DNA from 3 places in the Rhizobium sp. P1_C7 genome. Region 3 is predicted to be linked to each of the others. Evidence: predicted binding sites of a transcription regulator. Region 3 holds the regulator's gene; each other region holds the start of a gene.
What was found. Region 3 encodes PhoB, which activates phosphate uptake and scavenging genes when phosphate is short. Its sites were predicted from a motif close to TGTCATNNANCTGTCAT; they were not measured.
Positions count from the first base shown of each region.

Region 1: the regulator PhoB is predicted to act here: its motif matches at 2,403-2,419, upstream of AC1D2R_RS16575 (BtaA family protein).
Region 2: the regulator PhoB is predicted to act here: its motif matches at 1,883-1,899, upstream of AC1D2R_RS04045 (UDP-2,3-diacylglucosamine diphosphatase).

Region 1 covers NZ_JBFUAL010000009.1:227,637-231,824, reverse strand. The annotation lists gene AC1D2R_RS16585 (glycoside hydrolase family 25 protein) at 1-314, opposite strand, end outside; gene AC1D2R_RS16580 (class I SAM-dependent methyltransferase) at 444-1,061, opposite strand; gene AC1D2R_RS16575 (BtaA family protein) at 1,112-2,356, opposite strand; gene AC1D2R_RS16570 (serine hydrolase domain-containing protein) at 2,511-3,902, shown strand; gene AC1D2R_RS16565 (transglycosylase SLT domain-containing protein) at 3,903-4,188, opposite strand, start outside.
Region 2 covers NZ_JBFUAL010000002.1:186,689-190,876, forward strand. The annotation lists gene AC1D2R_RS04040 (MFS transporter) at 1-845, opposite strand, end outside; gene AC1D2R_RS04045 (UDP-2,3-diacylglucosamine diphosphatase) at 1,008-1,817, opposite strand; gene AC1D2R_RS04050 (NADP-dependent malic enzyme) at 2,064-4,188, shown strand, end outside.
Region 3 covers NZ_JBFUAL010000001.1:469,122-473,309, forward strand. The annotation lists gene pstA (phosphate ABC transporter permease PstA) at 1-152, shown strand, start outside; gene pstB (phosphate ABC transporter ATP-binding protein PstB) at 167-982, shown strand; gene phoU (phosphate signaling complex protein PhoU) at 1,026-1,739, shown strand; gene phoB (phosphate regulon transcriptional regulator PhoB) at 1,776-2,459, shown strand; gene AC1D2R_RS02365 (GcrA family cell cycle regulator) at 2,534-3,067, opposite strand; gene AC1D2R_RS02370 (acetylornithine transaminase) at 3,495-4,188, shown strand, end outside.

The DNA.
Region 1 (4,188 bases), on a different contig from region 3:
ACGGCGCGGGCGCGCTGCCAGTATTCATTGAAGCGCGGATCGACGCGGTCCTTGCCTTCGGTCGCCTTGATGAAGGCAAAGGCAACGCCTGAATTGCGGACCGTCTGCCAGTCGATATCGCCCTGCCACTTGGAGATGTCGATGCCGTGAACGGCATTCTGCTGCGGGTGTTTTGCCCCGAAGTCCTGCGGATCGGTGTCCTTGAACCTTGTCTTGGGTTTTATGGACGCTGTTTCGAGAAAGTCGTAACCCGATGACGTGCAACCGGCCAGCATGATGGCCAATGGCAAGACGCAAAGCAGAAGCCGGCGCATAGGTGTTCCGTCGTGAACCGAATGATCTTTTTGCCCCACAGCTTGACCTTCGTGATAGACGCGTCCAGCGAGAGATGCCCCTCTATTGACCATATCAACGTAAAAATTCGGTTAGTTTCAAGCTAAATATTAGCCTTCCGTAATTATTGTTGCGCGCCAGGCGTAGCCACCGCCGATAGTCTGGAATGCCAGCCGCGCGTTATGCCGCTCCGCCTGGGTCCGCACGACAGCGTGCAAGTTGGCCCGTGGGCTCACATGAAATCTTGCGAGCCATGACTGAAGGAGGGTGCGAAACCAGTCCGGGAGGCCTTCCTGCTGGCCGAAATCGACGATGTGAAGCTGCCCGCCTGGGTTGAGTGCAGCTGCAGCGGCATCGATCGCCCGTTCCCAATCTGGGATCATCGAGAGAGCGTAGGAGATCAGGATGCGGTCGAAGCCTTCGACGCCGAATTCGTGCGGCGTGAAGGCCGTTGCATCGGCAACCCGAAAATCGGCGCTCGTGCCTTTGGTGGCGAAGGTCTTGCGCGCCGAGATCAGCATTTCCTGCGAGATATCAAGGCCATAGAGACGTGCCAAGGGATAGCGCTCGTGGGCAAGCGCCAGGTTGCGGCCCGTTCCGCATCCGACTTCCAGGAGCGTGCCGCCGGCCGGCACATCGAGGTTGCTTATCGTCTGGTCGCGACCAAGCAGGTAGTATTTGCGGGTGAGGTCGTAGATATGGCGCTGATAGCGGTACATGCCGTCCATCAGGTCGGCATGGTTTTCGGCCGATGCGCCGGTGGTTGCATCGATCTTGCTCACGCCGTTTTTCCGTAGATGTGAAACCCGCCATAGATTGCGGAGCGATCGAGCGCTGTCAGCGCGCGTGAGCGTTCCGCCAGATAGACCCACTGGTCGCGAACGGCCGGCGACAGCCGGCCCTCGACAATGCTCTTTTCGGCGGCCGTGCGGAAAATCACCCTGGCGCCATCGCGCGCCGTCCGGGTAATTTCCGACCACAGGTCGTTCAGCTGCTGATCTGTCATCCAGTCCTGCGCGTCGAGAAGGATGTAGCGATCGCGCGAATCGGCCGGTTCGCTCGCGAGCAGTTCGGTGAAGCTTGCGTGGTGGACGCTGACGCGATCGACGTTTGCGCTGATCGTCTCATAGTGCTCGGGCCTCAGATAGGTCGGAAGCGGACCTTCGCCCTCCGGCGCGTAGCGCCGGCCGAAGGCCTGCCAGGCGAAATAGTTGTCGCGCATCTCGAAGTGACAGGCGAGCTTTTCGAGACGGTGCCGCAGGACCGGCGCGATCGAGTGATCGGCGGTAAGGCTTGCCAGCTCGTCATATTGCTGCGGCGGAATACCAAGGCCGAAGAGGGAGCTCTTGCGGCCCGTGATCCAGCGCACCACCGGCCTTTCGAACAGGGGAGCAATCTTCTCGTCGAAGAACTGGCGTTGCTCACGCAGCGTGCGCGCGCGCGTCATCTCCGTGAGATCGACGCCGTGCAGGCGCGCCAGCAGATGTGCTGCGCCGATGAAACGGCCGAGAAGGCCCGTCTTGTATATATTGCGGTCAAAGACCGTCACGCGGCGGCGACCGAAGTTGCGCCCGTTCCAGTAGGCGCGTGTCGTTTCGTCGACATTGGCAGACAGGAACTGGTCGAATGCCTTGCTGTTGGATGGCTCGCCTGGCGTGGCAAGGAAGCGGATGAGGTCGGCGCGAGCGGGCAGATGCCGGAAGGCGGCAAGCTTCAGGCGGTTGAGGGCAATGTGGTGTGGATTGAGATCGACGACGTCGATCGATGCCGGGCTCTGCGAGAGATAGGCGAGCATATTGCAGCCGCCGGAGCCGATCGTCACGATGCGGTGATGTGGCTCAATCTCCATCGCCATCATGTCCAGATCCGGATCCTCCCAGATTTGCGGGTAGACGAGGCCGGAGAACAGGAGCCCGAAGAGCCGCTCCGAAAGGCCTTCTTTTGAGAGGACCTTGTGGCGCAGAAGAGCCGCCTTGAGTTTCCGGTTCTTGCGGAAGCCGGCATCCGGTGCAAATTCCGTCATATGTTTCTCTCAACCTTTTAGCGTTCAGCGCGTTTAACGCGACGGCGCTACAGTTTGATGACGTGGCCTGTGGGAATTTGCCTTGATGGCCGCTGTACGGCGTTGCACAATTTGGTGCCCCACCTGTTTTCTTCGCCCCGATGGAGGAGCACATATGCGACGTGTTCGGCCTATCCTGAAGACACTGGCCGCTCTGCTCGGCGTCGTCGCCGTTGTCGGCGCCGGGTGGTTGTACGTCAGACCGCCGGAGCTTCTGCTCGTTGGCGATGGCTATGCAGCCAAGATCGTGTGCTCCAACGTCTTCCTGGCGGGGCGCGATCCGGACATGGTGCTGTCGAAGGATGTTCAGGCGCCGGGCAATCCGCTGTTGCGACTGGTACGGATCGATGTCGACCGAGGGGAAAAGCGGGTCACGGCCCGGATCCTCGGACTGTTTGCCCCCAACCATGCGATCTATCGCGAGCGCCTTGGATGCACGGCCGTTCCCGACGGCAATTTCGACGCTGCGCGACGTGCCGTGCCTGACGAACCGGCAGCCGCCGCCCTCCCGGACAATGCAATCCGGGTGGCGGCGGACGGTGTTAAAAGCGCCAGGGACGAGCGGATTGCTGCCCTTCTGGCGAGGAGGGATCTGGCTGGCAAGAACATGCGCGCGGCCGTTGTCGTTCATGACGGGCATATCATCGCGGAAGCCTACGGCACGGGATTTGGACCAGGCACGCCGTTGATCGGGTGGTCGATGACCAAGACGGTGAACGCCGCGATCCTTGGGCGATTGATGATGGAGGGCAAGATCAGGCTCGACGATGCCGCGCTGTTCCCGCAGTGGAGGAACGACAGGCGCGCGCAGATCAAACTCAGGGATCTCCTGGGGATGGAAAGCGGGCTGGCGTTCAACGAAGACTATGGAACCGTGGCCGACGTCACTCGCATGCTATATCTCGATCCCGACCAGACGGCGCTTCCGGCAAGTTTGCCGATGCTGACCGACCCCGGAAAAAGCTTCAACTATTCCAGCGGTACCTCGGTGCTGATCTCCAGGATTTGGATGGATCGGATCGGCGACGAACAGACGGCGCTGGCCTATCCGCGGCGGGCTCTGTTCGGCCCTCTCGGCATGGCGAGCGCGGTGCTGGAAGTTGATGCGCGCGGCACGTTTGTCGGCAGTTCATACCTTTACGCGACTGCCCGGGATTGGGCGCGCTTCGGCCAGTTCCTGCTTCAGGACGGCGTCTGGAACGGACAGCGGCTGTTGCCCGAAGGCTTCGTCGGCATGATGCGGACGCCGACACTGACGTCGAACGGAGCGTATACGCGCTTGCAGGCCTGGCTGAGGCCCCCAGGCAGCGGCACAGGCTGCGATTGCCTGCTTCCGGCAGATACGTTCTGGTTGGAGGGGCATGACGGGCAGAGCATGGCGATCGTTCCGTCAGCCAATCTGGTCGTCGTCAGGCTGGGGCTGACGCCCAGCTGGCTCAAATACAGGCCGCAGGCGCTCGTGAGGGACGTTCTGGCCGCCCTGCCGGCCGGCAATCAGCAGCCGTGATCAGTAATTGCCGTGCGCGATGTTCGTCATGCCCTTGCGCTTTGCGTCATAGTAATAGCCGCGGGCATAGAGACGGACCGCGTCGTCCTCGCTGTTGTCAGAGACGAGCCAGGCCCCACGCAGATACTTTGCCGCGTACTTGATATTGGTTTCGGCGTCGAAAAGGCCCTCGGGCCGGCCGTCGTAGCCCATGGATTTCGCGGTGTTGTACTTGATCTGCATGAGCCCGAAGTAGCCGCGCTTGTTGTAGGCCTTCGGATTGTAACGGCTTTCGCGATGCACGACG
Region 2 (4,188 bases), on a different contig from region 3:
AGCGTCCAGGCATCGAATCTGCGGCTCAATCGCTTCGACAGAAAGAAGACAGTAACTTCGGCGGCAACGCCGGCGCTCCACAGTACGGCGATCTCAGCTCCCGAAAAGCCCAGATCGCGCCAATAAATCGAGCCGAACGTATAGACCACGGCGTGACTTGCCTGCTGGATGGCAACGCCGATCAGAAGGACGAGCAGATGTGGCTGCCGCAGCGAACTGCCCGTAGCCGAAGGAATGTCGACGGGCGTGCCACGCCGCCGAGTCGGGCCGATGCGGGGACAATACACGGCCATGACCATCGTCATGACAAATCCGAATATCATCACCGGCAGGACCATCTGCCCGCCCCAGCGACCGATCAGTTGCCCGCCGGCCAGAGTCGAGACGATGAATGCCACCGACCCCCAGACGCGCATCGAGCCATAGTCGAGGCCCCAACGCCGGACGCCCGAGATGACGATGGACTCGACCACAGGGACATAGGGGGAGAATGTTGCCCCCTGGACGGTATAGACAATCATGACAGGCCAGAACGTGCTCGTCCAGTAAAGCGCGATTGCGGTCAGCAGCGAAAGGCCGCCCGAAAACAGAAGAACGTCCGCCCTCTCCTTCATACGGTCCGCGTACATGGCGACGATGGGCGCGACCAGCACGCGCACGACCATCGGGACCGCCAGGATGATGCCGATTTCATGGTCGTCGAATTTGTGAAGCACGAGCCAGACCGGAAAGAACGGCAGGGCAACGCCGTTCACAAGTAGCGGCGCACAGTACGATAGTGCACTCAGCAATCGGAAGTGCGCAGGCGCGCCCTCGGCTGCAGGGGCTTTTTGGGCGGGAATCATCGGTCGAACCTGAGGGAAACTAGACGCTGCCTAACACGTCAACCCAAGGGCGACCATGCCGAGAAATGGCCTTCCCAAACCGTTTTCAAAAATAAACCTGGCCTGTCGCGATAAGGCAACGGCATAGTGGCCGCGAACACCCAAACGCGACAGACAAACCCATCACGCGGCCTGCTGGTCCAGCTCCCGTTTCTCGTGATGTTCGATTGCCAAAGGAGTTGGTTCCACGTCACCGATCTTGCTCCATTCGATCAGTTCGAAGGTGCCGTCCTCGTGTTCGACAATCGCCGTGCAGCTCTCCACCCAATCGCCGGTGTTGATGTAGCGGATGCCGTCCATATCTTCCATGACGGCGTGATGGATGTGCCCGCAGATTACGCCATCGGCGCCATGCTTGCGTGCTTCATCGGCAACGACCCGCTGGAATTCGCCGATGAAGTTCACGGCGTGTTTCACTTGAAGCTTCGCCCATGCCGAGAATGACCAGTAGGGCATGCCGAGGCGGCGGCGCACCGCGGCGAGCCCGACATTGATCATGATCGCCATGTCGTAGGCCCAGTCGCCCAGGTAGGCGAGCAGGCGCGCATTGCGGACGACGACGTCGAATTCGTCGCCATGCAGAACAAGGTATTTCTTGCCGTCGGCCGCGTCATGAATCATGCGTTCGGCGACTTCGATTCCGCCGAAATGCATGCCGGGGAAGTCACGGAGGAATTCGTCGTGATTGCCGGGTATATAGACGACGCGAGTTCCCTTGCGCGCCTTGCGCAGCAGCTTCTGAATCACGTCGTTGCATTCTTGTGGCCAGTACCAGCTGCGTTTAAGGCGCCAACCGTCGACGATGTCGCCGACGAGGAAGATCGTATCGGCGTCGTGATGCTTGAGAAAATCCAGAAGGAAGTCAGCCTTCGCGGCCTTTGAGCCGAGATGCACGTCGGAGATAAAGAGCGTACGGAAGTGGCGGGTATCCATATTGTCCTTCACAAGCATCCTGCCCGTGTCCCATTGTTCATCTAGCCCCTGAAAACCAGACTCGTGTTTCAGGATGATGACATTGGCGCGTTTGGCTGGATTTCGGCCGCAATGCCCGGCGTTCACAGCTTGGGTCCACAATAGCGCTGTTTTCGCGAGAGAACCGAAATTCTGACTGTTCCCGCGTTTTTATTGATGTATTGAAGGCGCACCAACGACAGCATATGCGGCAGCCCGGAGGCGATGATGGATCATCACGACAAGTCCAAGACGGAAAACAACATGGCAGGTGGAAGCCTCGACGAGCAGGCGCTCTTTTTTCACCGCTATCCCCGTCCGGGCAAGCTCGAGATCCAGGCCACCAAGCCGCTCGGCAACCAGCGCGACCTCGCTCTCGCCTATTCGCCGGGCGTGGCCGCACCCTGTCTCGCCATCCGCGACAATCCGGAGACGGCTGCCGACTATACTTCGCGCGCCAACCTCGTTGCCGTAATTTCCAACGGCACCGCGGTTCTGGGCCTTGGCAATATCGGCCCGCTTGCCTCCAAGCCTGTCATGGAAGGCAAGGCCGTCCTGTTCAAGAAATTTGCCAATATCGATGTGTTCGACATCGAGGTGGACGCCACGACAGTCGAACAGATGGTGTCGACGGTCGCTTCCCTGGAGCCGACCTTCGGGGGCATCAACCTGGAAGACATCAAGGCGCCGGAATGCTTCGAGATTGAGCGCCGCCTTCGCGAAAAGATGAAGATCCCGGTCTTCCACGACGACCAGCACGGCACGGCCATCATCGTTGCGGCTGCAATCCTGAATGGCCTCGAGCTCGCCAACAAGAAGATCGAGGAGGTTAAGATCGTCGCCTCGGGCGCCGGGGCGGCCGCCCTCGCCTGCCTCAATCTTCTCGTCACGCTCGGTGCCAAACGCGAACACATCTGGGTCCATGATATCGAGGGCCTCGTTTATGAGGGCCGCGTCGAACTGATGGACGAATGGAAGTGCGTCTACGCACAGAAGAGCGACACACGCACGCTGGCAGAAAACATCGGTGGCGCGGACGTCTTCCTCGGCCTCTCGGCCGCCGGCGTGCTGAAGCCGGAACTGCTGGCGCAGATGGCCGAAAAACCACTGATCATGGCGCTTGCCAACCCGACGCCTGAAATCATGCCGGACCTCGCCCGCGCAGCGCGCCCGGATGCGATGATCTGCACCGGCCGGTCGGATTTCCCCAACCAGGTCAACAATGTCCTCTGCTTCCCCTATATCTTCCGCGGCGCACTGGATTGCGGCGCTGTGACGATCAACGAGGAAATGAAGATGGCGGCCGTTCGCGCCATCGCGGCACTCGCCCGCGAGGAGCCGTCCGACGTCGCTGCTCGCGCCTATTCCGGCGAAACGCCGGTCTTCGGGTCGAACTATCTCATCCCCTCGCCGTTCGATCCGCGCCTCATCCTGCGTATCGCACCGGCCGTCGCCAAGGCAGCGGCCGAAAGCGGCGTTGCGGTGCGACCCATCACCGATTTCGATTCCTATCTCGATCAGCTGAACCGCTTTGTCTTCCGTTCCGGCTTCGTCATGAAGCCTATCTTCGCCGCAGCGAAAAATGCCGAGCGCAAGCGCGTGATCTTCTCCGAAGGAGAAGACGAACGTGTGCTGCGCGCGGCACAGGTCCTACTGGAAGAAGGGATTGCCGAACCGATCCTCATCGGCCGCCCACAAGTTATCGAAACCCGCCTGCAGCGCTACGGACTTCGCATCCGGCCGCTGTTGGATTTCGATGTCATCAACCCGGAAGACGATCCGCGCTTCCGCGAATATGTCGACCTTTACTTCTCGTTGGTCGGCCGCCGTGGCGTCATCCCCGAGGCCGCGCGCACGATCGTTCGTACCAATACGACGGTCATCGGCGCGTTGGCCCTCAAGCGCGGCGAAGCCGACGCGCTGATATGCGGTCTGGAAGGCCGGTACGAGAAGCACCTGCGCGACGTTCGCCAGATCATCGGCAAACGGAAGGACGTCCGTGACTTTTCGGCCCTTAGCCTGCTGATCTCGCAGCGTGGGGCCACCTTCTTCACCGACACCTACGTGACCTTCAACCCCACCACCGAGGAGATTGCCGAGTCCGCGATCCTGGCGGCAGAGGAAATCAGACGGTTCGGGATTACGCCGCGCGCCGCGCTCGTCTCGCATTCGAATTTCGGCTCGCGGGAATCCGAAAGCGCGACGAAGATGCGTGCCGCGTTGCAGCTGGTTCGCGATAGCGCGCCCGAGCTGGAAGTCGATGGCGAAATGCACGGCGAAAGCGCGATCTCCGAGGCGTTGCGCAAGCGTGTTATGCCTGACACGACCCTGCACGACGAAGCCAACCTGCTGG
Region 3 (4,188 bases):
CTCTGCCGGTGCAGGTCTACATGTGGGCCAACGAAGCCGAGCGCGCCTTCACCGAGCGCACTTCAGGCGCCATCATCGTCCTGCTCCTGTTCCTGATCGTCATGAACTTTGGAGCCATCCTCTTGCGTCGTCGCTTTGAGCGCCGCTGGTAAACGGAGTAAACATCATGAACATGTTGACGGAAGCAGCAGTTGAGAAGGCGCTTGATCAGAAGATGAATACCATTCCGTATAAGATGATCGGCCAGGACGTCTCGGTTTACTACGGCGACAAGCGCGCGCTTTTCGACGTCAAGCTGAACATCCGCGAAAACACCGTGACGGCTCTCATCGGCCCGTCCGGCTGCGGCAAGTCCACCTTCCTGCGCAGCCTGAACCGCATGAACGACACGATCGACAATTGCCGCGTCACCGGCAAGATCACACTCGACGGCGACGATATCTACGATCCGGATATCGACGTCGTCGAACTGCGCGCCCGCGTCGGCATGGTGTTCCAGAAGCCAAACCCGTTCCCGAAGACGATCTACGAAAATGTCGCCTACGGCCCGCGCATTCACGGTCTCGCCAAGGCCAAGTCCGACATGGACCAGATCGTCGAACAGAGCCTCCAGCGCGCCGGCCTCTGGAACGAGGTGAAGGACCGCGTGCATGAATCGGGAACCGGCCTGTCCGGTGGCCAGCAGCAGCGTCTGTGCATCGCCCGCGCTATCGCAGTCAGCCCGGAGGTCATTCTGATGGACGAGCCCTGCTCGGCGCTGGACCCGATCGCAACCGCAAAGGTCGAGGAACTCATCCACGAACTGCGCGAGAGCTACACGATCGTCATCGTCACGCACTCGATGCAGCAGGCGGCCCGCGTTTCGCAGCGCACCGCCATGTTCCACCTCGGCAACCTCGTTGAGGAAAACGATACCGACAAGATGTTCACCAACCCGGACGACCCGCGCACCCAGGATTATATCATGGGCCGCTTCGGTTGATCGCCGGCGTCGGAAACCCTCAGGACATTCAAGGATAAGCCCTATGGCATCGACACATATCTACTCCGCCTATGACGACGACCTGAAATTCCTGTCCCGCCGTATTTCGGAAATGGGCGGCCTCGCCGAGCAGATGGTGTCGGACGCCGTCCGCGCGCTGGTCAACGGCGATACGTCGCTTGCACAGAAAGTCATCTCCGACGACGTGATCCTCGATCACGCGGAGCGTGAGATCGGGGACAAGGCGATCATCACTATCGCCCGTCGCCAGCCGATGGCTGCCGACCTTCGCGAGATCATGGGCTCGATCCGTATCGCGGCCGACCTGGAGCGCGTTGGCGATCTTGGAAAGAACACGGCCAAGCGCGTCATTGCCGTTCAGAGCAGCGGCGTTCCGCGCAAGCTTGCCCGTGGCCTCGAACACCTCTCCGAACTGGCGCTCGTCCAGCTCAAGGAAGTGCTCGACGTCTACACCAGCCGCGCCGCCGACAAGGCGAAATCGATCCGCGAGCGCGACGAGGAAATCGACGCGATGTACACCTCGCTCTTCCGCGAGATGCTGACCTACATGATGGAAGATCCGCGCAACATCACCAGCTGCACGCATCTCCTTTTCTGCGCCAAGAACATCGAGCGCATCGGCGACCACGCCACCAACATTGCCGAAACCATCTACTACATGGCGACCGGCGCCCAGCCGGAAGGCGAACGTCCGAAGGACGACACCGCCAACACCGTTGGTGCTGTCACGGAATAACCGTTCCGGAACCGCATCCCCAGGAGACCGAAACGAATGATCCCAAGAGTTGCAGTTGTTGAAGACGAAGAGGCGCTCAGCGTGCTTCTTCGCTATAACCTCGAGGCCGAAGGCTTCGAGGTCGATACCATTCTGCGCGGAGATGAGGCCGAGATCAGGCTTCAGGAGCGAACGCCCGATCTTCTGATCCTCGATTGGATGCTGCCCGGCGTTTCTGGCATCGAGCTTTGCCGGCGGCTGCGTCAGCGGCCGGAAACCGAACGTCTGCCGATTATCATGCTGACGGCCCGCGGCGAGGAGAATGAGCGCGTTCGCGGCCTCTCGACCGGCGCCGACGATTACGTCGTCAAGCCGTTCTCGACACCGGAGCTCGTTGCTCGCGTCAAGGCGATGCTGCGCCGCGCAAAGCCCGAGGTTCTGTCGTCTCTGCTGAAATGCGGCGATATCGAACTCGACCGCGAAACGCACCGTGTCCATCGTAAGAGCCGCGAAGTCCGCCTGGGCCCGACCGAGTTCCGCCTTCTGGAATTCCTGATGGCTTCGCCTGGTCGCGTTTTCTCGCGTTCGCAGCTTCTGGACGGCGTCTGGGGCCATGACATCTACGTGGACGAACGCACCGTCGATGTCCACGTCGGCCGCCTGCGCAAGGCGTTGAACTTCTCCAATATGCAGGATGTCATCCGCACCGTTCGCGGTGCCGGGTACTCCATGGAAGTCTGAGCTGTTTCAGTGCCACAACAAACGAAAAACGGGCCCGCGAAGGCCCGTTTCTGTTTGTTTATCCGGCTTCCGGATCAGGCGACGCGGTTGGCTGCCCTGCGGCGCTCGTTGACCGGTTGGTAGGCCATGCGCTGGTGGTAGGTGCAGTAGGGCGAGGAGTCCGGGGACTCGCAGCCGCAGAAGTGGAAATCGTCCTTCAGTGGATCGCCGACCGGCCACTTGCAGGTGCGCTCGGTCAGTTCCGTCAGGCCGAGGCGCCGCGAGATCGGCAGGACGACATTTGAAGAAGGACGGTAGCTCACCTCCTCGATCGCATCGATTTCGATGTCTTCCTTCAGCAACGTCGCGCCCTGCTGGCGAGTGACGGTGCGGGTGGCGATCCGGGATGCGTAGTTCGGAGCGCGCGGCGCCGATGTGGCGCGCTTGGGTGTTCTCGCGGTTGCCGCAGTGCCGCCAGCCTTGGCGCGGCCCGGCAGGCACAGCCGATGGACCTTGCCGATTACAGCATTGCGGCTGACTCCGCCAAGCTGTGCTGCGATCTGGCTGGCGCTAAGGCCTTCGGCCCAAAGCTTTTTCAGTTTTTCAACGCGCTCGTCTGTCCAGTTCATGCCCCTGTCTCCGCCTTAATTGCGTTGGTGTAGGCAGAATCCTTCACCGCTGCCTCGGACGCATCCGAAGCAACAAACGCTTGCTCGATGTTGGTGACTAGTTCCGCCGCATGCAGTCTAGTAATTGAGTTTTAACCTAGTGTGAGGCCGACTCCGTGACAAGAGTCGGTTGAATCCCGAAGAATCGAATCTCAAGTTTTCCCCAACTTGCTGGGCGTGAGAGTCATTTCTGCAACATTAGCTGTTGATAGGTCAGGGTGACCCGAATGGCAGCTTGACGCATGCAGTAAAAGCTCAGTTTTGTTGACATCGCAGTGCGAAAAGTAAATAGTGCTGCTCGCCGCCGAAAGGCGGCATTTTTAATTTTTCGGACCCGCTTCTTAGCCGGAGTCCGGTTGCTCGTTTGCCAATGACAGGAGATCGCGCCATGGCTGAAGCCGCGCCGCTTTATGATACCTACTCTCGTGCCCCGTTGCGGTTCGAGCGAGGAGAGGGCGTGTGGCTGATTACCGAAACTGGCGAACGATATCTCGATTTCGGTGCGGGCGTCGCCGTGACCTCCGTCGGCCATGGCCACCCGCATGTCGTCGGCGCTCTGAAGGAACAGGCCGACAAGGTCTGGCACCTCTCCAATATCTATGAGATCGCCGGCCAGGAAACGCTGGCCAAGCGTTTGACCAGTGCAACCTTCGCGGAAAAGGTGTTCTTCACAAACTCTGGCGCCGAAGCGCTCGAATGCGCGATCAAGACCGCGCGCCGCTACCAATATTCGAAGGGTCATCCCGAGCGGTTCCATATCATCACCTTCGAAGGCGCGTTCCACGGCCGCACGCTGGCGACGATCGCCGCCGGCGGACAGGAAAAGTATCTCGAAGGCTTCGGTCCCAAGGCGCCTGGCTTCGATCAGGTTCCGTTCGGCGATGTCGAAGCCGTTCGTGCGGCCATCACCAACGAAACGGCGGCTATCCTTATCGAGCCCGTTCAGGGCGAGGGCGGTGTCCGTCCGGCGACCAACGAGTTCATGAGGGCGTTGCGCCAGCTCTGCGACGAGAACGGCCTGCTGCTCGTCCTCGACGAGGTCCAGACCGGCGTCGGCCGCACCGGCAAGCTGTTTGCCCACG